DNA from 2 places in the Lichenihabitans sp. Uapishka_5 genome. Region 1 is predicted to be linked to the other one. Evidence: predicted binding sites of a transcription regulator. Region 1 holds the regulator's gene; the other holds the start of a gene.
What was found. The regulator PhoB, encoded in region 1, activates phosphate uptake and scavenging genes when phosphate is short. The targets are predictions, from matches to a motif close to TGTCATNNANCTGTCAT.
Positions count from the first base shown of each region.

Region 1 (3,237 bases):
GCGGCGGGACATCGACCTCAACCTGCTGCGCTCGCGCGTCGGTATGGTGTTCCAGAAGCCGACGCCGTTCCCGATGTCGATCTACGAGAACATCGCGTTCGGGATCAGGCTTTACGAGAAGGTGGCGAAGTCCGAGATGGATGGCCGCGTCGAGCAGGCGCTGAAGGGTTCGGCCCTCTGGCCGGAGGTGAAAGACAAGCTGCACACGAGCGGCCTCGGCCTGTCGGGCGGCCAGCAGCAGCGCCTTTGCATCGCCCGCACCATCGCGCTGCAACCCGACGTGATCCTGCTCGACGAGCCCTGCTCGGCGCTCGACCCGATCTCGACCGCCAAAATCGAGGAATTGATCGACGAGCTGAAAAGCCGCTTCACGCTTGCGATCGTGACCCACAACATGCAGCAGGCCGCGCGCGTGTCCGACAAGACCGCCTTCATGTATCTCGGCGAGCTGATCGAATTCGACGACACCCGCAAGATCTTCACCAGCCCGGCCGTCAAGCAGACCCAGGCCTATATTACCGGCCGTTTCGGCTGAAGGGCTCCGCCATGTCCGAACATATCGTTTCCGCCTACGACCAGGAACTCGAGGGTCTCGGCCGCAAGATCGCCGAGATGGGCGGCATTGCCGAGCACATGCTGTCCGACGCCATGGATGCCTTGTCGGCGCTCGACACCGAGCTCGCCAACCGGGTGATCGGGATCGATCCGCGCCTCGACACGCTGCAGCGCGAGATCGAAGAGGCCGCGATCCTGACCATCGCACGCCGGCAGCCGATGGCCGTCGACCTGCGCGAGATCGTGGCCGCCATCCGGGTGTCGGGCGACCTCGAGCGCATCGGTGATCTGGCCAAGAACATTGCCAAGCGCACCATGAGCGTCGCCACCGAACCGCGCGTCGCGCGCGCCGCCGTCGGGTTGCGCCACATGAGCGAGATCGCGGCCCATCAGCTGAAGGATGTTCTCGACGCTTACGCGCAGCGCGACGTCGAGCGTGCGCAATCGGTGTGGTCGCGCGACGGCGAACTCGACTCTCTCGAGGATTCGGTGTTCCGCGACCTGCTGACCTTCATGATGGAAGACCCGCGCAACATCTCGTTCTGCACCCACCTGTTGTTCTGCTCGAAGAACATCGAGCGCGTCGGCGATCATGCCACCAACATTGCCGAAACGGTGGTCTATCTCGTGACCGGCGAGGCTCTGCCGATCGACCGGCCGAAGGGCCGTCTCGCGCCCTTGTCCGGCTGACGGCTTCGGAGCGCCGCCCGATGAACACGCTGCGATCGACCGCCGACCGCGTCCCCGTGGCGGGAGCGGCACCCCATATCCTCGTCGTCGAGGACGAGCAGGCCCTTGGGACGCTGCTGGCCTACAATCTCGAAGCGGAAGGCTTCTCGGTCGAGCGGGTCGAGCGCGGCGATGACGCGGAACTGCGCCTGACCGAGATGGCGCCCGACCTGGTGATCCTCGACTGGATGCTGCCCGGCGTGTCGGGCCTCGAGATCTGCCGGCGCCTGCGCGCCCGCGAGGCAACCCGCACCCTGCCGGTCATCATGCTGACCGCCAGGGGCGAGGAAGGCGAGCGCGTCCGGGGGCTGTCGGTCGGGGCGGACGATTATGTCGTCAAGCCGTTTTCGGTGCCGGAACTGATGGCGCGGGTGCGCTCGCTGTTGCGGCGCTCGCGGCCCGAGCGCCTCGCCAACCGGTTGACCGCCGGCGACCTCGATCTCGACCGCGAAACCCACCGGGTGCGCCGCGGCCACCGCGACATCGCCCTCGGGCCCACCGAGTTCCGGCTGCTGGATTACCTGATGGAGCGCCCCGGTCGCGTTTTCTCCCGGGCGCAATTGCTCGACGGCGTGTGGGGATTGTCGGCCGAGATCGACGAGCGCACCGTCGATGTGCATGTCGGGCGGCTGCGCAAGGCGCTGTCGCGCGGTCGTGAGCGCGATCCGATCCGAACCGTGCGGGGCGCCGGTTACGCCTTTGACGAAACCTTCGGCAAGGGCTGAGGCCTTGCTCCGGCCTGTGAGGCGGCGCTCCCTTTAGAGGATGAGGTCTTCCCCGAACTGATCTGCCGGCAGCGGCACCGTGAACTGAATACCGACGCCATTCCCGAAGGCGCGCACCACACGTCCCGGCGTCGAACCCAGCATGACGATGCTGCCGAGGGGCGGCCGCTGGTCCGCGATGATGGCGGCGCCCGAAATCGAGATGTCGAGCAGCCGCACTGCCATCTCGGTGCCGTCGTCCATGCGCAGGGTGGTGCGGAGGTGTTTCGGAACGATACGCCCGTGACGGCGATCTTCCGGCAAGCCGAGCGCCTGCCGGTTGGCCAGCCAAGTCAGCTGATCGGCCCATTTCTCTCGCTTGATCAACGGCACGCTGAACCCGAGCGCGAAACCGTGCGAAAACTGGCGCGCGACCGTGCCTTCGACACGGCCGATCTGCTCCAGGTAGCAGACAACGCGCTCGCCGACCTCTCCCAGCACCGGCGCCACCAGGGCCAGGCCGCCGGGCGACATGTCGATCGATTGACAAGGGTATTCCTGACGGTCGGCCAGCATGTAGCGGCCGAGCAGCACGACGCCGACGCGTTGATGGCGGCGGCGTTCTTCCGGTCTGTGATCGAGCTTGCGCTGCGGGGTCATGAACGACGCGTCGAGAGGGGCGGTTCGGATGACCTTGGCATACCGGTCTTAACGCGGACTTGCTTGGGCGCTGCCGTTACGTCACCGTTGCGTCCGCCTTCGTAAACCACGAGGTGGGCCCGTCGTATGCCCCCGGTAAACCGCATCGGTGCGGCGTGCTGCATGGCGGCGCTCTCGGCACGTGCGTCTAGGGCGCGCCATCCTGCGAGGCTCAGCGGCGCCAGCGGCAGCAAGCCGATCCAGCTCGGCGTGCCGGCCGGCACGAGGCTGCACAGCAGCCGCGCCTGGGTGCGGCCGTGATGCCGTAGCGGAAGTACCAACAATTCAAAGGCCGTGACGGTATCACCCGCGGGAGCACCGGACACGCCGAACAACATCGGCTGGGTGTCGTCCAGAACGCCGTCGAGGAGCGTGCGCATCTCCGGCGCCGCGTCGTCCGACCAGAGATCGTCGAAATCGGCACCCTTCATCTCGCGCCGGAACAGCGCATCCAATCGCGTGCCGCTGAGGCGGATCGTGAAGCGTCGCTCCGACGCCGGGCCGTGCACCTCGAGCATGAAGGTATGGGCCAGCATGCCCCGCATGGCTG
Region 1 is NZ_JARPVX010000001.1:172,080-175,316, reverse strand. Features, by position in the region: gene pstB (phosphate ABC transporter ATP-binding protein PstB) at 1-535, shown strand, start outside; gene phoU (phosphate signaling complex protein PhoU) at 547-1,245, shown strand; gene phoB (phosphate regulon transcriptional regulator PhoB) at 1,266-2,009, shown strand; gene P7D22_RS00740 (PilZ domain-containing protein) at 2,043-2,648, opposite strand; gene P7D22_RS00735 (PAS domain-containing protein) at 2,645-3,237, opposite strand, start outside.

Region 2 (3,237 bases), on a different contig from region 1:
GACGCCCTGCAGCACCGCCGCTTCCGAGCCGTAGGGCTGCGACACGCGATACGGACGCCCGGCGCCGTTGATGACCCAACCGCCTTCCACGTAGCCACCCTGGAAGGAGCGGTCGCTCGATCCGTTGGTGCTGGTCACGTTCACGAAGGTGTATTCGCCCTGCAGGCGGACGTTGGCGAACTGGTAGAGCGCTTCGCCGTTGACCCGTTCGATCGCATCGGCATTGCGCAACGTGCCGGTGTTGACCAGCGCGCGCTCGAGGTAATCCTCCGGGCGGCTGTTGAACGACGCGGTGGCGAGCTGGTCGAGCGACCGGTACGAGCCCGCGACACCGAAGTGCAGCAACTGCGTTTTTTCGAGGATGGGGGCGTAGGTGGCGCGCGCCGTGCCGGCGAAGCCGTTGTCGGTCAGCGTGTTGTTGGCGTTGCCGGCGTAAACGCCGCCGGTGGCCGTCCACTTGTCGCCGTAGGTCGAAACCGCGCCACCGAAGTTACGGCCCGGAACCAGGCCGTCCATCACGGAGCGTTCGGTGAACAGCGTGTTGTTGTCGGAGATCAGCTGGTTGAGGCTGAATGGCTCCTTGAAGTTACCGATGGTGTAGATGACGTTGGTGTTCGGCGCGTGATACGACACCACCGCGTCCTGGATCGGCTGGGTGGCATTGGCGAAGTCGTATTGCAGGGCGACGGCAACGCCATTGCTCAGCGTCAGATAGGCTTCGAAGAAGGCGCGACGCGAATCGATGCCATCGGCGCCGACCAGCGGCGTCGTCGCGGTGCTGCGGAGGCGAGGCGAGGTGCTGGCCGCCGAGAATTCTTCCTGGTAGCGACCGCCGATACGGAACTGCACGTCCTTGTTGTCGGTGGCGTAGCTGATGCCCTTGGTGTCGACCGACAGGCCGGCGCCGGGGAGCTTGGTGAAATAGGGCGGAACAAACGGGAAGATGCCTGCCGTCGGGGCCGTGGCATTGGCGTTGGTCACCTGCCCCGAGGAAGATTCCGGCGCCCGCGCCGGATGAGTCTCACGGCGGGTGGACACATGCCGGGGCGCCCGGGCTGCCTGCGGCGCAAGAACCGAAGCCGTTTGTGCGAAAGCCTGCGGCGCGGCGCACAGGGTGGCGGCGGCAACCAGCGTCGATGTCGCGACGCCGGAGATCAAGCGGGAAACAAGACGAACCGAACCGGTGGCGCGGACTGCCTGTGCGGCGTTGTTGTTGGGTTGCACCCTATGCATGTCTCGCTCCAGGCATGCCCCGAACATTCTGCTGAGGCTCTTCATGTCTGACGAAAAACGGATAGCTGAGACACCTGTCACATTACAGGCCGTTTAGCGTCAGTCCCTTGGGTGGATTGCCACTGCTGCAAAAATACCACTATCTATAGGCAGCGGCTGCGCCACACGGGCTCACAACACTTGGCGAGCCAAATCTAAGCCTAATAAACGCGCTCTATGACGCGCGTTTGACACCGCCGTGCCGCCCTGTCGGGCATGTCGCCCCGATTTGACGAGCGGAGCTTGCGTCAGCCAGACTTCGCCAACTCCCTCGCCTGGAAAGACCCACGACGCATGGCTCAACCCACACGTTTCAGCGTGCCGCCCCTGGCCAGCGTGACCCGCAGGCTCGCCGATGTGGCGGCGGGCCGAGCCAGCCCGGACCTCGTCATCACGGGGGCACGGGTGCTGTCGAGCTATACCGAGCGCCTGCTGCCGGATCGGGAAGTATGGATCGCGTCGGGCCGTGTCGCAGCCCTGAAGCCCGCCGGCAGCCACCGCGCCGGCCGGGGCGACGCTCCCGTCTACGACGTCGGGGGCGGCATCCTGGCCCCGGGCCTCGTCGATCCGCACCTGCACATCGAGTCGAGCATGGTGACGGCCTGCGCTTATGCGGAGGCGGCGCTGCTGAACGGCACCACGACCATCTTCTGCGACAGCCATGAAATCGGCAACGTGATGGATGTGGCAGGCGTCGAGGCCATGCTGGAAGACGCCCGCATGGCGCCGCTGTCGATCTTTCTCACCGTCCCCTCGACCGTACCGGCCACCTCGCCCCTGCTCGAAACCGCGGGCGGCGACCTGACGGCCGACAAGATCGCGGCCCTGTTCGATCGCTGGCCCGAGGCCGTCGCGCTGGGCGAAAAGATGGATTACGTGCCGGTCACGATGGGCGACGAGCGCAGCCACGCCATCATCGCGGCGGCCTTGTCGCGCGGCCGGCCCGTGTCGGGCCACATCTACGGACGCGACTTCGTGGCCGCCTATGCGGCAAGCGGCATCACCGACACCCACGAGGCGATCGACCGCGACATCGCCGACGACCTGCTCGATGCCGGCGTCTGGATCTTTCTGCGGGGCGGGCCGCCCACCACGCCCTGGCACAGCCTGCCCGAGGCCATCAAGGCCGTGACGGAGCTCGGCGCCTCGACCAAGCGGATCGCGCTTTGCACCGACGACCGGGACGCCGACGACCTGCTGCAGTTCGGCCTCGACTGGGTGGCGCGCGAAGCCATGCGGGCCGGCCTGTCGCCGGAGCGCGCCTGGAGCCTCGGCTCGCTGCATGGCGCCACGCGGTTCGGCATGGACAACGAGGTGGGTGGTCTCGGCGGCGGTCGCCGCGCCGATCTGGTGTTGCTCGACGACAACTGGAAACCGCAGAGCACCTGGTATGGCGGCGCGCTTGTGGTGGAGCGTCGGCGCGTCACGCCTCTGCTCGATGCGGCCCTCGAACAACGCTACCGCTATCCCGCGGCCGCCTATACGACGGTGACGCTGCCGGAGCACGTGGCGCTGACGCCCGCCCTGCCGCAACACGCCTGCACGGCCAATCTCATCCGCACCGCCCTGCCGGGGATCACGCTCGCGCACGAGCGGCTGGCACTCGAGCCCGGCTCCGACTGGCCTACCCTGCTGGCCGCGCACGACCTCTGTTTCGTCAGCGTGGTGGAGCGGCACGGCCGCGCCGGGGGCGCCGTGGCGCATGGGCTGTTGCAGGGCTTCGGATTGCGCGACGGCGCGGTGGCGAGCTCTGTCGGCCACGACAGTCACAACATCATCGTGGCAGGTTCGAGCGAGGCCGACATGCAGGTGGCGCTCGCCGCCGTCGCGGCAATGAACGGCGGCGTCTGCGTGGTGCGAAGCGGCGTCGTCACGGCATCGGTGCCGCTGCCGATCGCGGGCCTCTTATCCGACAAGCGCGTCATGGCCGTGGCCGACGAGGTGAAGGCCCTGAAGGCCGCCTGG
Region 2 is NZ_JARPVX010000036.1:12,271-15,507, forward strand. Features, by position in the region: gene P7D22_RS13485 (OprO/OprP family phosphate-selective porin) at 1-1,233, opposite strand, end outside; gene P7D22_RS13490 (adenine deaminase) at 1,567-3,237, shown strand, end outside.
Region 2: a site for PhoB is predicted at 1,450-1,466, ahead of P7D22_RS13485 (OprO/OprP family phosphate-selective porin). Genes of this name have one in related genera too.